Pseudosulfitobacter sp. DSM 107133: one gene and its partner. Each later gene encodes a partner of the first gene's protein in a complex. Links are inferred from orthologs where the notes say so. Each region holds a gene or a part of one and is shown on either strand. Other genes may lie near its edges.

Region 1 (8,163 bases):
TGTCGTTCTGGGGTGCCACGGTTATCACCGGTCTGTTCGGCGCGATCCCGTTCATCGGCGACAGCCTGCAAACCTTCCTGCTGGGCGGGCCTGCTGTTGATAACGCCACGCTGAACCGTTTCTTCAGCCTGCACTATCTGCTGCCTTTCCTGATTGCAGGTCTTGTGATCGTACACGTCTGGGCCTTCCACTCGACCGGCAACAACAACCCCACGGGCGTTGATGTGCGCAAAGGGTCGAAAGTAGAAGCCGAGAAAGACACGCTTCCGTTCTGGCCCTACTTCGTGATCAAGGACCTGTTCGCACTGTCCGTTATCCTTGTGGTGTTCTTTGCGGTTGTCGGCTTTATGCCCAACTATCTGGGCCACCCGGACAACTACATCGAAGCAAACCCGCTTTCGACACCCGCGCACATCGTGCCCGAATGGTATTATCTGCCCTTCTATGCGATCCTGCGTGCCTTCACGTCCGAGGTTTGGGTGGTGCAGATCGCATCGTTCCTGACCGGCGGTATCGTTGACGCGAAATTCTTTGGTGTTCTGGCGATGTTCGGCGCGATTGCGGTGATGGCACTGGTGCCGTGGCTGGACACATCTTCGGTACGTTCGGGCCGCTATCGTCCGATGTTCAAGATGTGGTTTGCCCTGCTGGTTATCGACTTTGTCGCATTGATGTGGCTGGGGGCGATGCCTGCGGAAGAACCCTATGCCACCTTCTCGCTGATCGGCGCGACATACTGGTTTGCCTACTTCCTGATCATCCTGCCGATTCTGGGCGTGATCGAGAAGCCGGATGCGCAGCCCGCAACGATCGAAGAAGACTTTGCCGCAAAAGTGGCCAAGACCGGTTCGGCCAAGGCCGACGCTGCGTCGCAGCCTGCGGAATAAGAGGATGAGCACCATGTTCAAGAAAATCGTACTTGGCGCTGCTGTGGCCGTTGGTCTGGCTGGAGGCGCTTATGCCGCTGGCGGAGAAGTGCATGTCGAAAACTTCGACTTCCCCTTCGACGGTCCGTTCGGCACCTATGACACCAACCAGCTGCAACGCGGCCTTCAGATCTACACCGAGGTTTGCTCGGCCTGTCACGGTCTGAAATTCGTACCGCTGCGCACGCTGGGTGACGAAGGCGGGCCACACCTGCCCGAAGATCAGGTTCGCGCCTATGCCGAACAATTCGAGGTTTTCGACCCCGAGCTGGACGACACGCGCCCTGGCAAGCCGGTGGATCACTTCCCCCATTCGGCATTGGAAAACGCACCCGATCTTAGCCTGATGGCCAAGGCGCGTGCGGGTTTCCATGGTCCTTATGGTCTGGGGATCAACCAGCTGATGAAAGGCATCGGTGGTCCTGAGTATATCGCCACCCTGCTGAGCAGCTATGAAGAGGCCCCCAGCTGTGCGCCCGAAGATTTTCCGGGTTATTACAACGTGGCCTTCGCAGCCGGCGGTTTCCCCGAGGAATGCAAGGACGAACACGGTCACCACATGTACCCCGGCAGCTGGATCGCTATGGCACCGCCGCTGGGTGGTGAGGACGTCGAGTTTGCCGATGGTCACTCGAACGAGCTGCACCACGAAGCGCAGGACGTTGCAGCGTTCCTGATGTGGACAGCTGAACCCAAGCTGTCGCAGCGCAAACAGGCCGGTTTTGTCGGCGTGCTGTTCCTGACTCTGCTGTCGGTTCTGCTGTACCTGACCAACAAGCGCATCTGGGCGCCGGTCAAGAAAAAGTACAAGCGCAAGGATTGATCCTGACGCATCGAACGACATGATAAACCCCCGCGCTGGCAACAGGGCGGGGGTTTTTCGTTGTCTGGTGATTGGCGGGTGGTTTCAGGCCAGCAGATGACTGTCCGCCATACCCGTGATGCTGGCGGTGACGATGCTGCCTTCGGTCCGGGGCGCGTCGAAATGCACTTCGGTAAATTGCGCCGTGCGGCCCATATGCGGGCTTTCCATGAGGATCTGGTGTGTGCGGCCCACCTGTGCGTTCAGGTGGCGCTGAACCTGTGCTGCGCCCGCCGCCCGCAGCCGTGCGGCGCGTTCCTTGATCGCGCGGCCGTTCACTTGCGGCATGCGCGCCGCAGGGGTTCCGGGACGGGGCGAATAGGGAAAGACGTGCAGCCACGTCAGGTCGCATTCCTCGACCAGCGCCAGCGCGTTTTCAAAATGCGCCTCGGTCTCGGTCGGGAAGCCTGCGATGATGTCGGCCCCGAACGTCATATCCGGCCGCAACGCGCGCGCCTCTTGGGCAAAGCGGATGGCATCGCCGCGCAGGTGCCGCCGTTTCATCCGTTTCAGGATCAGGTCGTCGCCGTGTTGCAGTGACAGGTGCAGATGCGGCATCAACCGCTGTTCGGTGGCAATTGCCTGCATCAGCGCCTCGTCCACCTCGATCGAATCAATCGAACTGATTCGCAGGCGCGGCAGGTCGGGCACCAGTTTGAGAATACGCATCACCAGATCGCCCAGACGTGGCGCGGCGGGCAGGTCGGCCCCCCAGGACGTCAGGTCGACACCGGTCAGCACCACCTCGTTATAGCCACGGTCCACCAGCCGTTTGATCTGATCCACCACGACCCCCGCAGGGACCGAGCGCGAGTTGCCGCGACCGTAGGGAATGATGCAGAAGGTACAGCGGTGGTCACAGCCGTTCTGGACCTGCACATAGGCGCGGCTGCGGGTGCCGAAACCGTCGATCAGGTGGCCAGCGGTTTCGGTCACCGACATGATGTCGTCAACCTGCACAGGCTCGGTGCCAAAGTTGCCGGCAAGGCCGGACCATGTGTTGGCCTGCATCTTTTCGGTGTTGCCGATCACCGCGTCGACCTCGGCCATATTGGCAAAGGTGTCCGGCTCGGTCTGCGCGGCGCAGCCGGTCACGATCAGGCGGGCGTTCGGATTGGCCTTGCGCAGCTTGCGGATGTCCTGACGGGCCTTGCGCACGGCCTCGGCGGTGACGGCGCAGGTGTTGACCACCACGGCGTCTTGCAGGCCCGCGCCCTCGGCCAGTTCCTTCATCGCCTCAAGCTCGTAAGCGTTCAGGCGGCAGCCGTGATTCGAGAAGATCGGGGCGCTCATGTCAGGCTGTCCAGAAACGCCTGCGTCAGATGGCCTGAAAAGACGTGCATGGTAGCACCGGTCATCCAGACGCCATCGTCGCGCCATTCCACGCGCAGTTGCCCGCCGTCCAGATCAATCACCACATCGCGCCCCGTCAGACCACGCCGCGCCGCTGCGACAGCCGTGGCGCACGACGACGAGCCAGACGCCAGTGTCAGCCCCACGCCACGCTCCCACACGCGCATACGGATGCGGTCGGGTCCGGTGATCTGCGCCACCTGCACGTTGGTGCGCTGAGGGTACAGCGGATGGTGTTCAATGCGGGGGCCAAGGTCGCTCAGGTCGACGGCTTCGGCGTCGTCCACGAAAAAGGTGCAGTGCGGATTGCCCATGCCGGTTGCGGTGGGCGCGCCGTCAATGGGCAGCTCCAGCGTGTCCATCTCGTGGGCCAGTGGAATCTCGTCCCAATCCAGTTGTGGGTGGCCCATGTTGACCGAGGTGATTCCATCGCCCATGTCGCGCGCTGCCAGATCACCGCGATCGGTGGTCAGATGCAGTGCATCGGCCCCGCTTTCGTCCATCAGATAGCGCGCAATACAGCGGGTGGCATTGCCACAGGCGGCGGACAGCGATCCGTCTGAATTGTAAAACGTCAGATGCGCGTCTGCCGCGCCCTTGGTGATGACAGCAAGCTGATCGAATCCCACACCACGGTGACGGTCGCCCAATGCCTGTGCCAGCGCAGGTGTAATCGCAACACCCTTCAGACGTGCATCGACGACGACAAAGTCGTTGCCCAGCCCGTGCATCTTCATGAAGGGCAAATTTGTTCGAGAATCCTGTGCCATGGCGCGCATATAACGCCGCCCCGAAGACGAATCCAGTACTGAGCCAATAAAGTTGGTGAATAGGGCTTGACCACCCCGCCAACTCTTTCTAGTTAGCCGCCTAGTGGGCCGTTAGCTCAGTTGGTAGAGCAACTGACTTTTAATCAGTAGGTCGTTGGTTCGAACCCAACACGGCTCACCACTTTCTCCCATTGAAGGACGATATGAAGTTTGCCGTTTTCGGCGGGCGTTCGGGGCTTTTCCACATTGGTTTTGATGTCTCGGGTGTCCTTCTTCTTGAGTGGCATACGCTTGTTTCGTCAACAACGGCGCGGTCCTGCGGCGCACTGCGCGCTGTACCAGCGACGGCTTTGCCAAATTCGGCCCGGTTTGCAACGTTAGATTAACTCGTCATCTGACGTTTGACAGGCGCGGCAGCGTCGCCGGTGGGGCGGTTCAAGGCATGCTGACATTATCTGTCACCATGCCTTGCTAATCTGCATCCACATTGTTCAGGAGAAATGAAATGGCACGAACTGGGTCCTGCAATTGCGGTTCGGTCCGCTACAGCATCACGGCAGATGTCCGCCACACCGGTGCATGTCACTGCGGCATGTGCCGCAAGTGGTCGGGTGGCGTCTATCTTGGGGTCGAGGTTGCCCCCGACGACATCACGATAGAGGGACAGGACAAACTGACCATCTACACGTCATCGCCCTGGGCCGAGCGGGCCTTTTGCGGCACCTGCGGGTGCAGCATCTATTACCGCGTCACCGCCCCTGGCCCGCATCAGGGCACCTATCACGTCGGATTGGGCACGCTGGACGACGCGGGCGGTATCACGTTGAACGGAGAGATTTTCATTGACCGCAAGCCGCCGGGCTATGCCTTTGCCGGCGATACGCACAAGATGACCGAGGCCGAGGTGATGGCGATGTTTGGCCCGGACTAGCGCGCGCCCAACATCGCCAGACGGATAAAGGCGCGTTCCACCAGCGCCATGGCGGGCGCGTGCTGTCCGGCCGAGCGCAGGGCAAGATCGGTATCGGTCAGTACGGTCAGCGCGGTTTCCAGCTTGGCAGGGCCCCAGTTGCGGGCCTGCGCCAGCATCCGGTCGCGATTCGATCCCCAGATTTGCGGGCGTCCCGACGTGTCCACCGCAGCGCGGTGCAGGTTGCGGAAGTGGCGCATCGCACCGATGCACAGGGTGACGGCGGTCACGCCCTGCGCCTGCAATTTGCGCATCACCGGCCCGATATCGGCCGCGCGGCCATCGCCCACCACCAGCAACACGTCGTCCACATCGGCCTCGGTCGAGGTGGGTGCGTTGGCGACGATGTCTTCGGCGGTCAGCGGCGTGGCGTCGCCGTGTTTATACAGGCTGATCTTTTCCAGTGTCTGGCGGAAATCGCCCGGGTCCAGCGCGCGGGCCAGATCGTTCAGCATGTCCATCACCGCGCGGTCCGGCGCTGTGACACCCGCCGCGCGCAGGGCGGCTTCGATTTCGTCGCGGGTGGGTGGATTGTCATAGATGCCCACCGCCAGAGCGGATTTGTGGCCTTCAAAGGCCTTGCGCAGCTTTGATGTGGGTTTCAGCGCTCCGGCTGATACGATGATTTGCGCATCACCCGCCTGCCAGTCGGCAAGTGCGGCGATGATCGTCGCGGCGGTGTTTTCGTTTGCATCCTCGACAAAGGCAGCGCGGGGGCCGGGAAAGAACCCGATGGCCTTGATCGCGTCCAGCAGCATTGCGGGGTATTTGCGCAACTCGGCGGCGGGGATGCGGGTCAGGCGCATTTCCTCTTCGCCCTTGTCGCCGATCAATGCCTTCAGCAGTTGCTGGCGTTTCAGCGCCACGCGCATGGCGTCGGCCCCGTAGATCAGAATGCCGGTGCTGTCCGGATCGGGTTTGGCGAAATAGCCGTTCGCCTGTGCACCGGCCAGCTTCATAGTTTGGTGGCGACCAGCCGGTCAACGACCATGTCACCCAGCGCTGTCATCAACCGCTGACGCGCATCGCGTTCGGCGGCCAGCGTTGCCACGGTGGATCCGGTTGAGGAATAGCCGGTAAAATTGGTGACGGTTCCGGTGCTGACAACCGCGCTGTTGGCGCTGCTGGTCAGCGTATATGTGGCCGTCCCCAACAGGTTATAGCGGTCGATGTCGCCATCGGCGTCAATCGCCAGACCTTCCCGTGTCACGATCAGATCAATCGCCAGACCATAGGCGGGGTCGCCCGCGCGGCCAAGGCGGCGTTCGATCTGTTGCAGCATCAGCTGGTCGTCGCGGGTGTCAGGCGCTTCGACCAGAACGCGCCCCTGTAACGCCGTGCCTGCCCCTTGCGGCCCGTAAACCGGCGCAAAGCCGCAGGCGGCCAGCAGGGGCAGCGCAAGAAGCGTTTTATACAACGACATTGACGATCCGTCCCGGCACCACGATCACCTTTTTCGGCTGGCCCCCGTCCAGGGCCTTTTGAACAGGTTGGCTGGCCAGCGCCAGCTTTTCAACCTCTTCCTTCGACATGTCGGCGGGAACCGTGATTTCGCCACGCCGTTTGCCGTTGATCTGGATCGGCAGGGTCACGGTGTCGTCCACCATCATCGCTTCGTCCGCTTTCGGCCAGTCGGCCAGCGTGATCAGGCCCGCGCCGCCCTGATGCGACCAGATCGCCTCGGCCAGGTGTGGCGTCATCGGGGCCATCAGCTGCGCCAGCGTCATCACGGCAGTGCGTTGCGCCGTGTGGCCTGCCTTGGATTTCTGCAAGGTGGCGGTAAAGGCGTAGAGCTTGGCAATCGCCGCGTTGAAGCCAAAGGATTCAATCGCGACGGTCACGTCGTGAATGCATTTGTGCATGGCGCGCAGCAGGTCGTCGTCGCCTTCGCCGGGCGCGTCGTGATCCATGTCGGTGATCCGGTGCGAGATGTTCCAGACCCGGCTGAGGTGCTTGTACGCGGCCTCGGCCCCCGAGGCGGTCCATTCCACGTCACGCTCGGGCGGGCTGTCGGACAGCACGAACCAGCGCGCGGTGTCGGCGCCGAAGGATGAAATGATGTTCAGCGGATCGACCACGTTGTTCTTCGACTTGGACATTTTGGCCGATGGGACGATCTCGACCTCGCCGCCGCCGTCGATCAGGAACGCCTTGTCCCCCTTCAGCTCGACCGCTTCGGGATAGTGGTACACCGGTCGGCCATTGTCTCCGACGCTCTGATAGATCGCATGGGTTACCATCCCTTGTGTGAACAGCGCGTCAAAGGGTTCAACCGCAGTCGCAGGCAGGTGGCCGGTGATCTGCATCGCACGGGCAAAGAAACGCGAGTAGAGCAGGTGCAAAATCGCGTGCTCAACCCCGCCGATATATTGATCGACGTTCATCCAGTATGCCGCATCCTCGGCCACCGTGGGCGTATCGGCGCGGGGCGCGGTGAAGCGGGCGAAATACCACGACGAATCAACAAAGGTGTCCATCGTGTCGGTTTCGCGCTGTGCCGGTGCGCCGCATTTCGGGCAGGCACAATCGCGCCAGGTGGGGTGACGGTCCAGCGGGTTGCCGGGGGTGTCAAAGCTGACGTCATAGGGCAGCTCGACGGGCAGGTTCTCTTTCTTCTCGGGAACCACGCCGCAGTCTGCGCAATGCACGACCGGAATCGGGCAGCCCCAATAGCGTTGCCGCGACAGGCCCCAGTCACGCAGGCGGTATTTGGTCACGCCCTGACCCACGCCGTTGGTTTCGCAGGTTTCAATGGCCTCGATAATGGCGGCATCACCGGTCATCTTGCGCGGCTCGCCGCCCAGGGGGCGGACAAAGTGCACGGTCACGTCCTTGCCGGGGACAAAGGCAGCGCCGCCGTCTTCGGGGGCGGTGAATCCTTCGGTGTTGGCGGGGACAAAGGTGGAGGTTACCGGCAGGTCGTATTTGCGGGCAAATTCCAGATCACGCTCGTCATGCGCGGGGCAGCCAAAGATCGCGCCGGTGCCGTAATCCATCAGGATAAAGTTGGCGATGTAGACGGGCAGTTCCCACGATGTGTCAAAGGGGTGGCGCACGCGCAGACCGGTGTCAAAGCCCATCTTTTCGGCGGTCTCGATCTCGGCGGCGGTGGTGCCGCCCTTGCGACATTCGGCGTTGAACGCAGCCACATCGGCGTTGTCACGTTCCAGCGTCTTGGCCAGCGGGTGATCGGGCGAGATGCCCACGAACGACGCCCCGGCCAGCGTGTCGGGGCGGGTGGTGTAGACTTCGACGCGGTCAAACCCATCAGGCGCGGGCGCG
Region 2 (3,550 bases), 3.0 Mb from region 1 along the record:
ACAATATGAACTTGTTGGCATCGGCAACGCCGTTGTCGATGTCATCTCGCATGCCGACGACCAGTTTCTGGGCAACATGGGCATCGAAAAAGGCATCATGCAGCTGATTGAACGCGACCGCGCCGAAGTGCTGTACGGCGCAATGAACGACCGCTTGCAGACCCCCGGCGGATCGGTGGCCAACACGCTTGCAGGCGTCGGTGCGCTGGGTATGAAGACCGCCTTTATCGGACGGGTGAACGATGACGTTCTGGGCCGGTTCTACGCCGACGCGATGACCGGTGTGGGCACCGAATTTGTCAACGCACCGGTTGCGGGCGGCGATCTGCCCACGTCACGCTCGATGATCTTTGTGTCGCCCGATGGCGAACGGTCGATGAACACCTATCTGGGCATCTCCACCGATCTGGGCCCGGCCGATGTGCCCGACGCTGTCGCCTCGGCGGCCAAGATCATGTTCCTCGAAGGGTATCTGTTCGACAAGGACCATGGCAAACAGGCGTTCCTGCAAGCGTCGCGGCTGACCCGCGCGGCGGGGGGCATGTCGGGCATCGCCATTTCCGACCCCTTTTGTGTTGACCGCCACCGCGCCGATTTCCTGCGCATGATCGGCGAAGAACTGGACTATGTCATTGGCAACGAGGCCGAAATCAAGTCGCTGTTCGAAACCGACGACCTTGAAGCAGCCTTGGGCAAGACCGCCGCCATGTGCCCCACCGTGGTCTGCACCCGTTCGGGCGATGGCGTGACCCTGATCCGCAACAGCGAACGGGTGGACGTGCCGGTGACCAAGGTTGTGCCGGTCGATGCCACGGGTGCGGGCGACCAGTTTGCCGCCGGCTTCCTGTTTGGTCTCGCCTCGGGGCGCGATCTGGCCACCTGCGGGCGCATGGGCAACGCCTGTGCTGCCGAGGTTATCAGCCACATCGGTCCCCGCCCCGAAGCGGACATGATGGAGGTGTTCCGCAAGGAAGGTCTGGTCTGATGCTGGAAAACGGAATGCATGACGTACCGCTGGGCAAGATCGCCACAGTGGTCACGCATCTGGAAATGCGCGCGCGTGCCGACATCTCGGGGCGCACTGCCCCTCAGGGCTGGACCCTGCGCCGCATGGAAAAGCCGGATCTGGACTGGTATCGCCGCATCTTTCAGGCGGTGGGTGAAGACTGGCTGTGGTTCTCGCGCCGTGGCCTGTCCGACGATGCACTGGCCGCGATCATTCACAGCGACGATGTCGCCATCTGGACCCTATCCAAAGGCAGCACCGACGCCGCCCTGCTGGAACTGGATTTCCGCGTGTCAGGGGAATGCGAGCTGGCATTCTTCGGCGTTACCCCGGACCTGATCGGCCTTGGTGCAGGGCGTTACCTGATGGACGTCGCGATTGATCAGGCATGGGCGCGCGACATCAACCGCTTTCACGTCCACACCTGCACGCTGGACAGTCCGCAGGCGCTGGGGTTCTACCGCCGTGCAGGGTTTACGCCGATCCGCCAACAGGTCGAAATCGACGACGACCCGCGCGTGGCCAAAGGGTTTGACGACGCGCTGGCCCCGCATGTGCCGCTGTTGGCCCCTTAGGGTCACAGATAGGTTTCGAATTCGGCCAACACGGCGGCGTAAACATCGCGCTTGAACGGCACGATGCCGTCCACCACCTGCGCGGGCGCGACCCACTTCCATGCGACAAATTCGGGATGCTCGGTGGCGATGTTCACATCCCCGTCCGCCCCTTTGAACCGCAGCAGGAACCACTTCTGCTCTTGCCCGCGATACTTGCCGCCCCAGATGTCCGGCACCACATCGTGCGGCAGATCATAGGGCAACCAGCCCGCTGTTTCAGCCTCGACCTCGACCAATGACGACGGGATGCCGGTCTCTTCCTCCAGTTCGCGCAGGGCGGCTGCTCGGGCATCCTCGCCCTTGTCCACGCCACCCTGTGGCATCTGCCAGAATTCACGGAACCGGTCATGACGCTGCCCGACCCAGACCTGCCCCGCCGCATTGACCAGCATCACGCCCACATTGCGCCGGTATGGCAGCGCGTTAATCTCTTCCGGTGTCATCGTACTCTCCTGTCGTTTGGGCTGTGATATATTGCCTTACGCCGCGTTGCACATGACATTCCCGCCCAACTGGGGCGAAATAGCGCGAAATCATACCGCCGGAGGATTCCATGACAGCTTACCGCCACATGCTCGCCCCGCTCGACCTTGGCTTTACCACTTTGAAGAACCGCGTGCTCATGGGGTCCATGCACACCGGCCTTGAGGAAACCAAGGACTGGAACCGTGTCGCAGAGTTCTACGCCGAACGTGCGCGCGGCGATGTGGGCCTGATGGTGACAGGGGGCATCGGCCCCAACATGGAAGGGTCGGTCGCACCCGGTGCCGCAATGCTGGCGACGGACGAAGACATCAAGAATCACAGCGTCGTCACCGACCGTGTCCACGCGGCAGGCGGCAAGATCGCGATGCAGATCCTGCACGCGGGCCGCTATGCCTTCAGCCCCAAGTGCGTGGCGCCCAGCCCCGTCAAATCCCCGATTTCCCCCTTCCCGCCGAACGAGCTGGACGAAGAAGGCATCGAGAAACAGATCAGCGACATCGTCAACACCGCCGCCCGCGCCCGCGAGGCCGGCTATGACGGGGTCGAAATCATGGGGTCCGAGGGGTATTTCCTGAACCAGTTCCTTGTGACCCACACCAACAAGCGCACCGACCGCTGGGGCGGTTCCTATGAAAACCGCATGCGCCTGCCGATCGAAGTGGTCCGCCGCACCCGCGAAGCCGTGGGCGATGACTTTATCATCATCTACCGCCTGTCGATGATCGACCTTGTGCCCGATGGATCGACCTTTGACGAGGTCGTGCAACTGGCCAAGGAAATCGAAAAAGCGGGGGCCACCATCATCAACACCGGCATCGGCTGGCACGAGGCGCGCATCCCGACCATCGCCACCTCGGTCCCGCGCGCGGCCTTTGCATGGGTCACCAAGAAACTGATGGGTCAGGTGAACATTCCCATCATCACGTCAAACCGCATCAACACCCCCGAGGTCGCAGAGGAGGTCCTGTCGACGGGCTGCGCCGACATGGTGTCGATGGCCCGCCCGATGCTGGCCGACCCGCATTTCGTGTCCAAGGCCGCCGCAGACAAGGCTGCGCAGATCGCGCCCTGCATCGCCTGCAATCAGGCCTGTCTGGACCACACCTTTGGCGGCAAGATCAGCTCGTGCCTGGTGAACCCGCTGGCCTGCTATGAAACCGAACTGCCGATCACGCCAACCGACACCCCAAAATCAATCGCCGTCGTCGGCGCAGGTCCCGCAGGCCTGTCCACCGCTATCACCGCCGCCCAACGCGGGCACAGCGTGACCTTGTTTGACAAGTCAGACGAGGTCGGCGGGCAGTTGAACATGGCCAAGCAAATCCCCGGCAAGGAAGAGTTCTGGGGGCTGGTCGACTGGTATCGCACCATGGTCGACACTCTGGGCATCACCACGAAACTCGGCACCACCGCCACGCCGGACATGCTGAAAGGGTTTGAC

Evidence for each region. The genes of interacting proteins can lie anywhere in the genome.
Region 2: the proteins of dapF (region 1) and DSM107133_RS16305 are in contact, whole or in part, in a solved structure (PDB 5YGU), measured with the Escherichia coli proteins. The link is inferred for Pseudosulfitobacter sp. DSM 107133 from one-to-one orthologs.

The regions. Positions count from the first base shown.
Region 1 is NZ_CP085154.1:235,375-243,537, forward strand. What follows is about bases 2,000-4,887. They hold dapF (diaminopimelate epimerase), read right to left. Parts: upstream 3,921-4,887; coding sequence 3,078-3,920; downstream 2,000-3,077. Other genes in these bases: mtaB (tRNA (N(6)-L-threonylcarbamoyladenosine(37)-C(2))-methylthiotransferase MtaB), read right to left, coding at 2,000-3,081; DSM107133_RS01170 (GFA family protein), read left to right, coding at 4,417-4,842; holA (DNA polymerase III subunit delta), read right to left, coding at 4,839-4,887. Also shown: petB (cytochrome b), read left to right, coding at 1-887; DSM107133_RS01150 (cytochrome c1), read left to right, coding at 901-1,749; more of mtaB, read right to left, coding at 1,834-1,999; more of holA, read right to left, coding at 4,888-5,840; LPS assembly lipoprotein LptE, read right to left, coding at 5,837-6,304; leuS (leucine--tRNA ligase), read right to left, coding at 6,291-8,163. UniProt on the Escherichia coli protein: Involved in the succinylase branch of the L-lysine biosynthesis and in the biosynthesis of the pentapeptide incorporated in the peptidoglycan moiety. Catalyzes the stereoinversion of LL-2,6-diaminopimelate (L,L-DAP) to meso-diaminopimelate (meso-DAP).
Region 2 is NZ_CP085154.1:3,271,101-3,274,650, forward strand. What follows is about bases 326-3,023. They hold DSM107133_RS16305 (RNA pyrophosphohydrolase), read right to left. Parts: upstream 2,067-3,023; coding sequence 1,584-2,066; downstream 326-1,583. Other genes in these bases: DSM107133_RS16295 (adenosine kinase), read left to right, coding at 326-985; DSM107133_RS16300 (GNAT family N-acetyltransferase), read left to right, coding at 985-1,581; DSM107133_RS16310 (NADPH-dependent 2,4-dienoyl-CoA reductase), read left to right, coding at 2,177-3,023. In the rest of the region: more of DSM107133_RS16295, read left to right, coding at 1-325; more of DSM107133_RS16310, read left to right, coding at 3,024-3,550. UniProt on the Escherichia coli protein: Master regulator of 5'-end-dependent mRNA decay.